One region of the Barnesiella sp. An22 genome, then DNA from elsewhere that is predicted to be linked to it. Evidence: riboswitches for the same ligand, from Rfam matches in the RefSeq annotation. Region 1 holds a riboswitch; each other region holds the start of a gene.
What was found. Region 1 has a riboswitch for cobalamin ahead of ABGT88_RS00380 (anaerobic ribonucleoside triphosphate reductase). Riboswitches for the same ligand answer to the same signal wherever they lie in the genome.
Positions count from the first base shown of each region.

Region 2: another riboswitch for cobalamin. It lies ahead of ABGT88_RS06005 (DUF5074 domain-containing protein); the one in region 1 lies ahead of ABGT88_RS00380 (anaerobic ribonucleoside triphosphate reductase).
Region 3: another riboswitch for cobalamin. It lies ahead of ABGT88_RS06535 (hypothetical protein); the one in region 1 lies ahead of ABGT88_RS00380 (anaerobic ribonucleoside triphosphate reductase).

Region 1 covers NZ_OZ007014.1:99,451-103,654, reverse strand. The annotation lists gene ABGT88_RS00395 (undecaprenyl-diphosphate phosphatase) at 1-260, shown strand, start outside; gene truB (tRNA pseudouridine(55) synthase TruB) at 260-997, shown strand; gene queA (tRNA preQ1(34) S-adenosylmethionine ribosyltransferase-isomerase QueA) at 994-2,043, shown strand; cobalamin riboswitch at 2,400-2,608, shown strand; gene ABGT88_RS00380 (anaerobic ribonucleoside triphosphate reductase) at 2,661-4,204, shown strand, end outside.
Region 2 covers NZ_OZ007014.1:1,492,507-1,496,710, forward strand. The annotation lists gene ABGT88_RS06000 (LamG-like jellyroll fold domain-containing protein) at 1-1,144, shown strand, start outside; cobalamin riboswitch at 1,370-1,566, shown strand; gene ABGT88_RS06005 (DUF5074 domain-containing protein) at 1,824-3,281, shown strand; gene ABGT88_RS06010 (DUF5074 domain-containing protein) at 3,306-4,204, shown strand, end outside.
Region 3 covers NZ_OZ007014.1:1,641,035-1,645,238, forward strand. The annotation lists gene ABGT88_RS06530 (threonine/serine exporter ThrE family protein) at 1-459, opposite strand, end outside; gene ABGT88_RS06535 (hypothetical protein) at 1,016-2,107, opposite strand; cobalamin riboswitch at 2,248-2,453, opposite strand; gene ABGT88_RS06540 (alkaline phosphatase) at 2,545-3,921, opposite strand.

The DNA.
Region 1 (4,204 bases):
TTCCCACCATGTTTGCGGCAATGGCATACAAGATGCTGAAGCTGTTTTCAGAACCTGAAGGAGCCGATTTGATTATGAACAACATGGGTACTTTGTTGTTGGGCAACGTAGTTGCCTTTGTGGTAGCCTTGCTGGCCATCAAGTTTTTCATCGGTTTCGTTACCCGCTATGGATTCAAGGCCTTCGGGTGGTATCGTATAATAGTGGGTGGTGTGATTCTCGTCATGTTGTTGACGGGACATAACTTAACGATTATGTAATGGATTTTAACGAAGGCGAAATCATATATATCGACAAACCGCTGCATTGGACCTCGTTCGATGTGGTCAAGCGAATCCGATTGCGGATATTGCGCAGGCTCAAGCAGAAGAAACTGAAAGTGGGTCATGCCGGTACACTCGACCCCCTGGCTACGGGAGTGATGATTGTCTGCACCGGACGTGCAACCAAGCGTATCGAGGAGTTTCAGTACCATACCAAAGAGTATATCGCCACCTTGCAGTTGGGTGCGACTACCCCCTCGTTCGACCTGGAGACCGAAATCGATGCACACTACCCGCACGAGCACATCACCCGCGAGAGCGTAGAGCGAACATTACCGCGTTTTGTCGGTTCCATTATGCAGGTGCCTCCCTCCTATTCGGCTTGTAAGATCGATGGGCGCAGAGCCTACGACATGGCGCGCAAGGGGCAGGAGGTAGAACTTAAACCCAAGGAGCTGGTGATCGACGAAATCGAGCTGCTCTCCTGCGAATTGCCCCTTATCCAGATACGGGTCGTTTGCAGCAAGGGTACTTACATACGGGCTCTTGCCCGCGACATCGGGGCGGCCCTCGGCAGTGGAGCTCATCTGGTGGGGCTTGTGCGTACACGGGTGGGCGATGTGACGCTCGCCGATTGCCTGTCGGTCGATGAGGTGGCCCGAATGATCGACGAGGCCCCCTTGACAACCTCCGAAGAAGATAAAAACGAAGAAAGTAATAACGAACAAATATGAAACTGTCCCAATTCAAATTCAAATTGCCCGAAGCGCAAATCGCTCAATACCCGGCAAAAAACCGGGACGAGTCCCGGTTGATGGTCATCGACCGGAAAACGGGAAAGATTGAACACCGCATCTTCAAAGAGATTATCGACTATTTCGAAGAGAAAGATGTGTTTGTATTCAACGACACCAAAGTCTTTCCCGCCCGCCTCTATGGCAATAAAGAAAAGACCGGTGCCAAAATCGAGGTATTCCTTCTGCGTGAGCTCAACGAAGAGAATCGCCTGTGGGACGTTCTGGTAGAGCCGGCCCGTAAGATACGTATCGGCAACAAACTCTATTTCGGCGACGACGACTCGATGGTGGCCGAGGTAATCGACAATACCACCTCGCGCGGCCGTACGTTGCGATTTCTCTACGACGGCTCGCACGACGAGTTCAAAGAGGCCCTCTACAAACTGGGCGAGATGCCTTTGCCGGCCTATATCACCCGCCCGGTCGAGGAGCTCGATGCCGAGCGTTATCAAAATATCTTTGCTCGCCACGAAGGGGCTGTGGTCACTCCCGCTGCCGGGCTCCACTTCAGCCGTGAGCTGTTGAAGCGCATGGAGATCAAGGGCATCGACTACGGCTTCCTCACCCTCCATTCGGGCCTGGGTAACTTCCGTGAAATCGATGTCGAAGACCTCACCAAGCACAAAATGGACTCGGAGCAGCTGATTGTAACTCCCGAGTTGGTCGAGCTCGTCAACCACGCCAAGGATGGCGGCCACAAGGTGTGCGCCGTGGGTACCTCGGTGATGCGGGGTATCGAGAGTGCGGTCAGCACCGGCGGCCACATGAAGACCTACGACGGCTGGACCAACAAGTTCATCTTCCCGCCCTACGACTTTACGGTAGCCACCAGTCTGGTGACCAACTTCCACATGCCGCTTTCGACCATGCTGATGATGGTAGCGGCATTCGGCGGATATGAAATTGTCCTCGAGGCCTACGATGCTGCCCTCAAGGAGGGGTATCGTTTCGGTGCCTATGGCGACGCCATGCTCATTCTGTAATTGGTAAGATATCAGGGACGCTCTTGTCCCGGAAGATACAGAGAACCTTGTTGCACCTTGGGGACAAATGGTGCGGCAAGGTTCTCTCTCTTATAGAGAGATTACTATCTCGCCTTTTTTATTATGTTGCTGGAATAGATAACAATTTGGTTGATTCGATTGGATATCCGATTGAACAATGGAATAGATGCCTTTTTTGCTGTTTTATAGCAGTATAGTTTCCATATGGGAGTTGGTATGGGCCTCTATTCGTTGCTGGTTTCAGGAAACTTTTTTCTATTCTGGTTTTCAAAAGTTTCCCGAAAAAGGAAACTTTTGTCTCGAAATTTGTTGTTTGGTTATCGCGAATTTGTGTAACTTTGTACCCGCATTCCGGTTCGGCCCCGTTGTACGATGGTGTCGATAAAAAGGGAATCGGGTGAGAATCCCGAGCAGTCCCGCTGCTGTAATTCCTGTGAAAGTCCCGTGACACGAGCCACTGACGAGAATCTGTTTCTGTAATGTCGGGAAGGCGTCATCGGGGCAGGGAAGAGCCAGAAGACCTGCCGGAGTGAGAGAGAAGCAAAAGGACGTTCGAGGAGACGTCCGCAGTATCCAACCCTAAACAACTTATCAACATGGATTATGCAGGCATTACCATTGCCAAGCGCGATGGTGCCCAAGAGAGTTTCTCGATTGCCAAAATCGAGCGGGCTATTGCCAAGGCCTATCGGGCCGATGGTATCGACGACGAAACTGCGGTGAAACAGATTGCCGGCGAGGTGGCCGCCGCCATCGACAAGAGCGAGATTTCGGTCGAGGAGATTCAAGATCTGGTCGAGCGCCATCTGATGCGGCGCAACCCTTCGGTGGCCAAGCGCTTCATCATCTATCGCGAGTGGCGCACCAAGGAGCGCGAGAAACGCACCTCGATGAAGCAGGTGATGGACGGCATCGTGGCTGTCGAGAAGAACGACGTGAACCTGAGCAACGCCAACATGTCGTCGCATACGCCGGCCGGGCAGATGATGACCTTCGCCTCGGAGGTGACCAAGGATTACGCCTACAAGTATCTGGTGGGGGTGCGCTACGGGCGGGCGCACCGCGAGGGCGACATTCACATCCACGACCTCGACTACTATCCCACCAAGACGACCACCTGCGTGCAGTACGACCTGGAGGATATTTTCAACCGCGGTTTCCACACCAAAAACGGAACCGTGCGCACACCCCAGTCGATACAGAGCTACGCCACGCTGGCCACTATCGTGTTCCAGACCAACCAGAACGAGCAGCACGGCGGGCAGGCCATCCCGGCTTTCGACCACTTCATGGCACCGGGGGTGCTGAAGAGTTTCCGCAAACATCTCGAGACGGCCATCGACTTCATCTTGCGCCTGCACGGCGAGAGCGACCATCCGTCGCTGCGAGAGGCGATAGCCGACTCGGTCGCCTCGATAGCCGATACGGAGGTGCAACAGGCTGCACTGGCCGACCGCCTGCAGACTCTGGGCCTGACTCTCTCGGCCAATGAGTTGCGCACCGCCTGGACACAAAGCTACGAGACTACCCGCAAGGATACCCACCAAGCCATGGAGGGGTTGGTGCACAATCTCAACACCATGCACTCGCGGGGTGGCAACCAGGTGGTTTTCAGTTCGATAAACTACGGTACCGATACCTCGCCCGAGGGGCGCATGGTCATACGCGAGCTGCTCTCGGCTACAACCGAGGGGTTGGGCCACGGCGAGGTGCCGGTCTTCCCGATACAGATTTTCAAGGTGAAGGATGGGGTATCGTACAGCGACGAGGATTATGCTGCGGCGATGGCCGACTTCGAGGGGGCGATGGCGGGACGTATCCCGTTCAAGGCGCCCAACTTCGACCTGCTGCTCGAGTCGTGCCGCACCACGGCCACTTCGCTCTTTCCCAATTTCGTATTTCTCGATACCGACTACAACCGAAACGAATTTTGGCGGGCCGACGACCCCGACCGCTTCCGCTACGAGGTGGCCACGATGGGTTGCCGTACCCGGGTGTTTGAAAACCTGCACGGTGCGAAGAGTTCGTGGGGGCGGGGCAACCTCTCCTTTACCTCGATGAATATGCCGCGCCTGGCCATCGAGGCGCGTCGCGAGGCCGAAGAGCTGCACCCCGACGGCGACAAGCACGCCATCCGCCG
Region 2 (4,204 bases), 1.4 Mb from region 1:
TGTGGGCTCTTCGAAGAATGGGGTAGGCACAACCACTCTGCATCGCTACAACCCGCTCACCGGCATGTGGAGCAACGACGGCGACCTCTTCTTCACGGGCTCGTCGGCTGCCGAAGCCGGTACCTTCTGGGAGATGCCCAACATCACCCCGATGCCCGACGGCCGATGGCTGTTCACCGTCACGCCGCTCAACACATCGCAAGGTGTTCACACCTTGTACTGGACGGGCTCGATTGCCGCCGATGGAAAGTTTGTGCCCGATGCCGATTCTTCGCAACCGCGTCTGGTCGAGCTGAACTCCCGCGACGGCTTCGGTCTCTTGTCGCCCACCATCTATCGGCACAACGACAAGGTGATTTCCCTGGGCATTGTCCCCGACAAGTTGTCGTCGGTCTCCAACTGGAACCTGGGTTGGGCTCACTGCTATTCGTTGCCTCGCGAGTGGTCTATTGCTGAGGACGGCTCGCTGTCGCAGAAACCTTATGAGGGGTTGACCGGGTTACGCACCACGACCACCTTTACCCGCACGGGGTTCGACCTGAACGGTACTCTCGACCTCTCGCCTGTGAGCGGACGCTCGGTCGAGATATGCGGCACATTCGAGGTGGGTGCCTCCGACTTCGGTTTCCACATCTTCAAGAGCGGCAGTGCCGAGGCCGTTGTTTCGTACACTCCGGCAACGGGTGAACTCGTGGCCGACTTCAGCGCCCTGCCTCGGTTGACCAACGACGCCGGCGTATACGACGGTGTCTATCGTTGCATCTTGCCCGAGCGTCCGGCCGTGGGGAGTGAGCTGAAGATAAATATCTTTATCGACCACTCCATCCTCGACATCTTCGTGAACGACAAGTGGGCTACCTCCATCCGTGTCTTCCCCACCGAAGCCGATGCCAACGGCATCGAAGCCTTTGCCTCGGCCACGACCCGGGTAAAGGAGCTGAATGCCTGGATACTCGAGGGGCAATCGGCGAGTTCGGGCATCGAGTCTGTGGTCTCCGACCGTGTGGATTCGGGAAGTGCCCGTGTCGATGTCTTCAATTTGCAAGGCATGAAGGTGCGGGCCAACGTACCTCGGGAGGTTGCTGCCGAGAATCTGCCGAACGGTTTCTACATTATCGGCGGCCAGAAGGTTCTGGTAAGATAAGTTTGGCAGTATAGAAAAAAATGGAGCCGGTGTAGGAGAGAACCGGCAAAACTTCTTCAGAGAAACTCATGAGCGCATACAGCCGCATCTCGGCTATATGCGCTCATGCTTTTTTTGTGGGGGGAGTGTGTTGTCAAGACCGCTGAGGATAAAGACTATAAGCTGCACCATATACAATCTGTTTGAAGTAGGAAGCAAAAAGTTATCTTTCTCCAGAAAAAAATACTAATTTTGCAGCCGATTGGTTCCAAAAGGTCCGCCGGGCCTCGAGGATTAAAAGGGAATCGGGTGAAAATCCCGGACAGTCCCGCTGCTGTGAAGCTCCGCCAACCGCTCGAATTCTATACGCCACTGATTGCAATATCGGGAAGGCCTCGAGTGGGGAGTCAGTCAGAAGACCTGCCGTCAGTTTTTGTTTTTAATCGAGCCCGTGGACAGGACGGTTAAATGTACGACGTAAATGCTATATACTTTTTTCAGGCTTTTCGAGCCATTCATAACCCGTGTCGGGGTACTGTGTAAACCTGTTGGGGCATCTGCCCGGGAACAGGCAGGCACGACGCGTTGCCGTCTTGACAATATGGCAACGGCCGGGCTTGCCGTCTCTTCTCCGGCCCGGGACCTTGTTTTGCAAATTTTCAACAACTTGTTAAATAATAGATTTTTATCCAAAAGTAGAATGATGAAAGTAAGAAAGATGTGGGGCGTGCTGCTGGTAGCGGTAGCTCTGATTATGGGCAGTTGCTCGAAAGAGAGTGAAGAACCGATGCCCGACCCGAAGTTTGAGTGGACAACGGCTGTTGCAACCGATGTGCCGGTGTTTGTGGTTCCCGATACCCAAGTAGAGATTGCCTATGCGGCAGAGCATGTGCAGTCGGTCAAGACCGAATCGCTGCCCGCCGGGTGGAGTGCAACGGTCGACCAGGATGCCCGGAAAATCGAAATCTCGGCCACGGCCGATGCCGAAACAAAAGCTACGCTCACCGTCACGGTAGCGGGCGCAGGCGGGAAGAACCTTTCGCAAAAGGTGGAGCTGTATTGTCTGAATGCCTTTGACGACCCGGCCGGGGTCTTTGTGCTCAACGAGGGGAACATGACTACCGAGAACGGCTCGCTCACCTGGATTTCGCCCGAGGGGTATGTGGTGGCCGATGCCTACAAGACGGTCAACGGTACCGAGCTGGGCAACGTGGCACAGGACATGGCGTTCTGTAACGGCAAGGTCTATATCATCTCGCAGAATGGCAACAAGAACCCCAACGGCACGGTGTTCGAAAACGACGGCATGCTGGTGGTGGCCGATGCCCACACCTTGAAGCGTACGGCCGCCTACACGACCGACGACCTGCAGGGGCTCGACTGGCCCACGCATATCGCCGTGCTCGACGAGCAGCATCTCTATATCCGCGACAACGCCGGTATCTACCGTTTCGACCCCACGGCCAAGTCGCTGACCTTCGTGACCGGTTCGGACGGTGCGCCGAAGAGCCGCTTCGTGACGATGGGAGGCAAGGCCTACACCTTCAAGTCGGGCTATTTGAGCAAGATTCTCGAGCTCTCGACCGAGAGCGATGCCGTGACGTCGATTTCGTTCCCGTACAGCATCCCCTGCATGATCAACCGTGTGCTGGGCATTCAGGGCGCCGACGACGGCCGGATGTGGGTGATGACCTCTACCTCGACGACCGTAGGCTCGGGACAGATTGCCATCGGCAAGTTCAACCTGTCGGACCGCTCGATGATTCAGCGCCGCATAGGCGTTGAACCGGCCGTGGGTTCGTCGGGCGAGGCCTTCGCCGCCTATGGCAACAACCTCTACTATGCCGATGGGGTGACGGTCTACTGTCTGCCTTTCGACGAGAGCGAAGATCTCAAGGCCGACTCGGGTCTCGAGGCCGAGCAATGGATGGTCGACCTCTCTGCTCTGGACAAGAACGCCGGCATCCGTTACAACGGACTGGGCGTGCACCCCAAGTCGGGACGTGTCTACATCAATACCCTCAAGTCGTATGCCCTCTTCGGGCAGAACCAGATCTGGGGATTCGACTTTGCCACCAGCACCGAGGCTCCGGCCGTCAAATACGAAAACTATACCCACTTCCCCGCCGGCTTCTATTTCCCGGCCGGTCGTCAGTAATCTGTAAGAAATATGTTTTGCGCAATGAATAACAGATGGATTGCAGCCCTCGTGCTGACGGGGGCCATGGTTGCGGCGGGCGGTTGCTCGTCCGACCCCGAACTTGTAGGTAACGGTGGTAATACGGGCGGTGGCGGCACTAATCCGCCCACGGCTCTCGGCGGATATGCTTCGCCCGACGGAGTGTTGATTCTCAACCAGGGAGCCCCGCGTCTGGAGAACGGCTCGGTCACCTGGATTTCGCCCGAGGGGCAGGTCGAGCAGAATGTCTACCGTACCGTCAACGGTTCGGCCTGCGGCAATACGTCGCAAGATCTCTACCTCTATGGAAACAAGATTTACATCATGAGCAACAATACCGAGGTGCCCGATTTGGGAAACAGCGAGCCGGGCGACGGGACTATCGTCATTGTCGATGCCGAGACCTTCCGCCGCGAGAAGGTATTCCATTTCAAGGACCTGAAGTTTCATAAACCCGAGGGCTCGCTCGAGGTGGTCGACTCGTTGCCGCTGGTCACGCCGCTCGAGAATCTGGCCGTTATCGACGAGCATAACCTCTTTCTGGCCGACGGACAGGGCATGTTCCGCCTCGATACCGAGACCGGCGAGTTGACTCTCGTGGAGGGTGGATACCACTTCGGCAACCAGGGGAATACAATCGAGACCGTTGTGGGCACACGCGGCATGACCGTCATCGGCGATCACCTCTATTGTTCCGGCGGGGGATTCTGGACCAATACCCAGCTCTTCGAGTTCACGAAAGACAGCAACAAGTTGACCCGTTCGCTCGACCTTTCGGGCGAATTTATCAGCGGTATCTGTCGCACGGGCGACCACGAAATCGTGGTGGCTACCTGCGGCCGCTCGGGCAGCCTGAAAAGTTATCTCACCTTTGTCGACACCGAGACCATGAGCGTCATACT
Region 3 (4,204 bases), 1.5 Mb from region 1:
GAGCGTAGCCACAAATACGGCGGCTACCGCTATCCAGTCGCCGTTGAAGAGCCGGCAGAACGAGGCATTGGCAAAGCCTACCAGAATCCACACCGTCCACGGGTTCATGCGAGGTTTGCTCGTGATGGCGTGGAATTTCTCCCACAGCGTGTCGAGCGGGAGGTGGTTGTCGTAGGCTTCCCAGCTGAGGGCGCTCAATTCGGAGTTGAATTCAAAATTGATTGCCCCCGATTTCGCGGTACTCACCGTGCTGTATACGTGGGCGTTGTCCTTGCTTCGCAAGGTCATGCTGATGGTTTTGTGAAAGAGTGTCATGTGGGCTTCGAACCCAAACGACTCGGCTATACGGGCCGTGTTGCGCACGATACGCGAGGTATGTACGCCCGATGCCATCAAACAGGTTGCATATTCCGTGAGGAATTGCGATACCGATTTCAGTTCTTCGTGTACGTTGTTCACCTTATTGTAGTATTGACCAATGTTTCAGCGTGCAAAGATAGTGAAAGGCGAGAGCAGTGGCAAATGGAAAACGAAGTTTTCGACATTTGACAGAGCCGAGCCGCCTCCTTTCTTCTGGAAAGATAGTGAAAGGCGAGAGCAGTGGCAAATGGAAAACGAAGTTTTCGACATTTGACAGAGCCGAGCCGCCTCCTTTCTTCTGGAAAGATAGTGAAAGGCGAGAGCAGTGGCAAATGGAAAACGAAGTTTTCGACATTTGACAGAGCCGAGCCGCCTCCTTTCTTCTGGAAAGATAGTGAAAGGCGAGAGCAGTGGCAAATGGAAAACGAAGTTTTCGACATTTGACAGAGCCGAGCCGCCTCCTTTCTTCTGGAAAGATAGTGAAAGGCGAGAGCAGTGGCAAATGGAAAACGAAGTTTTCGACATTTGACGGTGCCCGGGCCGCCCATTCTCTTCTTTCAAGATAGAGATTGGAAAGAGAGAACCGATAGCCGGTGCATGTTGACCGCATCGACTATCGGCTCACAGGTCGGGAGTAGTCGTTCAGGCGAACGATTTATTCGCCCCAAACGCTCTTCGCAATATTTTTCATCGTTACGATTTTGCTCCACATCATCTGTTCCGAGACGATGCTGTTGCCCTCGTTGTCGCGGAAGTCGCCCTGGCTGCTCAGGTGGAGCGACTCGAGCGGGAGCAGACGAGCTGCATTCTCGATGTGCAGCGTGATGCTGCTGGTCGATATGGGTTGCAGGCTCGAGGTCGAAATCAATCCCAGAATCACCTCTTTGCCCTGGCAGTAGTTGAGCATGGAGAGGTCGATGTTCTCGTTTTCGCGGTCGCCGAAGTCGAGTGCAATGGCATCGGCCCGGGTCGAGAGCAGCAGCTCGGCCGTCTTCTCCTTGTCGCCCACGCGCCACCACTTCTCGTGGAACTGCAGCGAGATGCACATGTCGTCGGGTTTCTGAGCCAGACAAGCCTCGGTGAGTTTGGCCGAGGTAGCCACCAGCGAAAGCAGGTCGATGTGTGCGGCCTGGGCCACCTGCTCGAGGTCGCTGTTGCCGGCCAGGTTCCAGGCGTAGTCGCTCAGTTGCAGGAATCGGCACCCCATGTCGTAAAACTCGTTGATGACCGTCTGGTAAGTTTGGGCGATGTCGTGCACGAGCAAATCCATATCGGGGTAGTAGCGCCCGGTATTGTAGCGGTTCTCGGGGCGGAGCAGCTCGGCCAGCAGCGTAGCAGGCGAGGGGAGCAGCACCTTGGCATACATGTCGCCCCCGATGATACCCGTCAGGTAGGTGAAGCGCTGGGTCACCTTCGGCGTGGAGGGGTAGGCGTTGTCAAATCCGATTTTGCCCGAGATAACCGACTCCTTCACCTCTTCGGGTTGAGCCGGTTCCTGTTTCGTGATATTCTCCAGGTGGTGGAAAAAGTCGAGATAGTTGGTCGACTTGTAGTCGCCGTCGGTTACACACTTCAGCCCTATCTCTTTGCACTTCTCGACAATGCGATAAATCTCTTTATCTTCGATTTCGTGCAGCTTGGCCGAACTCCACACCCCGTCGTGATACAGTTTGCGGGCTTCGACGAGGGGCTCGGAGTATACGAAGCTCCCCGTTATATCTACACTAAAAGGAATTTTTCTTGCCATAATCTTTTCTTTTTTAGTTAAATACTGAATGGCGGAATAGAGTCGCCCACGCGACGCCTACTCCTATTGCTCAAGCAAAAAATCTCTTTTTTCCGAAAAATTTTCTTTCGACCGGCGGCTCGGTCCACGGAGCCGGCAACAGTTGTTTCTACGCAATCGGCAGGTCTTCTGACTTGTCTCCCTCTCAGACGCCTTCCCAATCGAGTCTGGATTAGTGGCATTGCAGTATTTGTCTGAAAACTCATACGAAACTCACAGCAGCGGGCCTGTTCGGGATTTGCACCCGATTCCCTTTTCATTGCCTCGGCCGATTCGGACGGGGCAAACCGATTACGGGGGGCAAAGTTATATCCTTTGTCCTAATTTCACAATGTTTTTCTAAAAAAATCTTACACAAAAGAGACTGTGTCTTTTGTATTACTCTGAAGATTAGCTATTTATTTATATCCGAAAATCTCGGAAACGATTCGGGGAATATCGGTGTTGTCGATGGTTCCGCCAAACTTTTCGGCACCCGCTCCTATGGCATAGAGGGGCACATAGCCGGCCGTGTGCGAGCCGCAGGTCCAGGCGATGCGGGCTATCTCGTTGATGATTTGTTTGGCCGTTTCGGTCATCGGTTCGTTGGCCTCGTAGAGCGACTGTACCAATGTGTCCGAGGGGTTGAGCAAGGTCTCCTCGTATACCCGTTTGAGGCGGGCCTCCTGTTCGGCCGTAAGGGTGAGGTGCGACCAGAAGCCGAAGGCCTGCGACAGAGCCGTTTTCACCCTCTCCCACGAAACCGGTTCTCCAGCCCGTCGCCAGTCGGCAATCTGCCGGGTGAAGGTCGAGCCGCTCATCGTCTGGTACTGGAGCGCCTGCAGGTTGAGGGCATATTCGCCCGTGCCCAGTACCACACCACCCGTTTCGTGGTCGGCCGTAACAATGATAAGGGTTTCGTCGGGGTGAGCCCGGTAAAAGTCACAGGCAATCTGTACCGACTCCTCCAGGTCTTTCACCTCGCGCAGGTCGGTAGCCCCGTCGCGCGTGTGTCCCGCCCAATCGATCTGAGCCCCCTCGATCATCAGGAAGAAGCCCCGCTCGTTGCGCGACAGGAAATCCACGGCGCAGCGGGTGAGGTCGGCCAGCCGCATGTCGCCGGGCTGGCGGTCTATGGCATAGGTGATGCTTCGCTCGGGAAACAGCACCATCTTCCCGGCCTTCTGGGCCTTGCGTTGGTAATCGTCTACACTGGTAGCCAGCACATATCCCCGCTTGGGCAGCAGGTCGTAGAGCGATTCCCTGCCGGGGAGCGACGGTTGCTTGAATCGGTTGCCGGCGTAGAAGTCGAACCCCGTCGCCAGCAGGTCGAGCCCCACCTCGTAGCGGTTGTTGCGGTTCACCTGGTGGGCATAGAAGGCCCCCGGCGTGGCATCGTCGATTTCGCTGCTGGTCACGATACCCACAGCTGCCCCCTGCTGTTGAGCCTTCACCGCTATGCTGTATACCGGTACACTGTCGGCATCGACCCCCACCATCTTGTTCCGGGTCTTCACTCCGCAAGCCAGAGCCGTGCCCGCCGCAGCCGAGTCGGTAATGTCGCTGCTGGCCGAGCCGGTATTCACGAAAGCCGAGTGGGGGAATTGCGAGAAGAGCAGCCGCTCCGGTCCTTGCCGGCCGGCCAGCTCGCCATAAAAGAGTTCGGTAGCATTCACCTCGTTCACACCCATGCCGTCGCCGATGATGTAAAACACATACTTGGGCCCGGCAGCCTGTGCCGCCCACACGGTGGCCATCGCCAGCCCCAAGAGCAGGGGAAACCATCTTCTTGTCATACCTGTCGCGTTTATGGGTGGAGGTTGCAGATGCCCCCGCCCGTTTCACTCCAGCAAAAGTAGCGAAAGCCCCCGTCTCCCGCTTGGCCGATTCTGTGAAATCTCTGTGACAATGGTGTTTCAAATTCTTGTACCTGCCGTGGCATTCAAGTGTCGTTGGTAGCTCGTGTCATTCCGCACTCGACGCGGAGTCCAGTTCGTCGGGAATTACCCTTTGTTCCTTGTTCAGTGGACCCCGCATCGGGGGGGCGGGGTGACATCCTTGTCATACCGCGCTGCGACG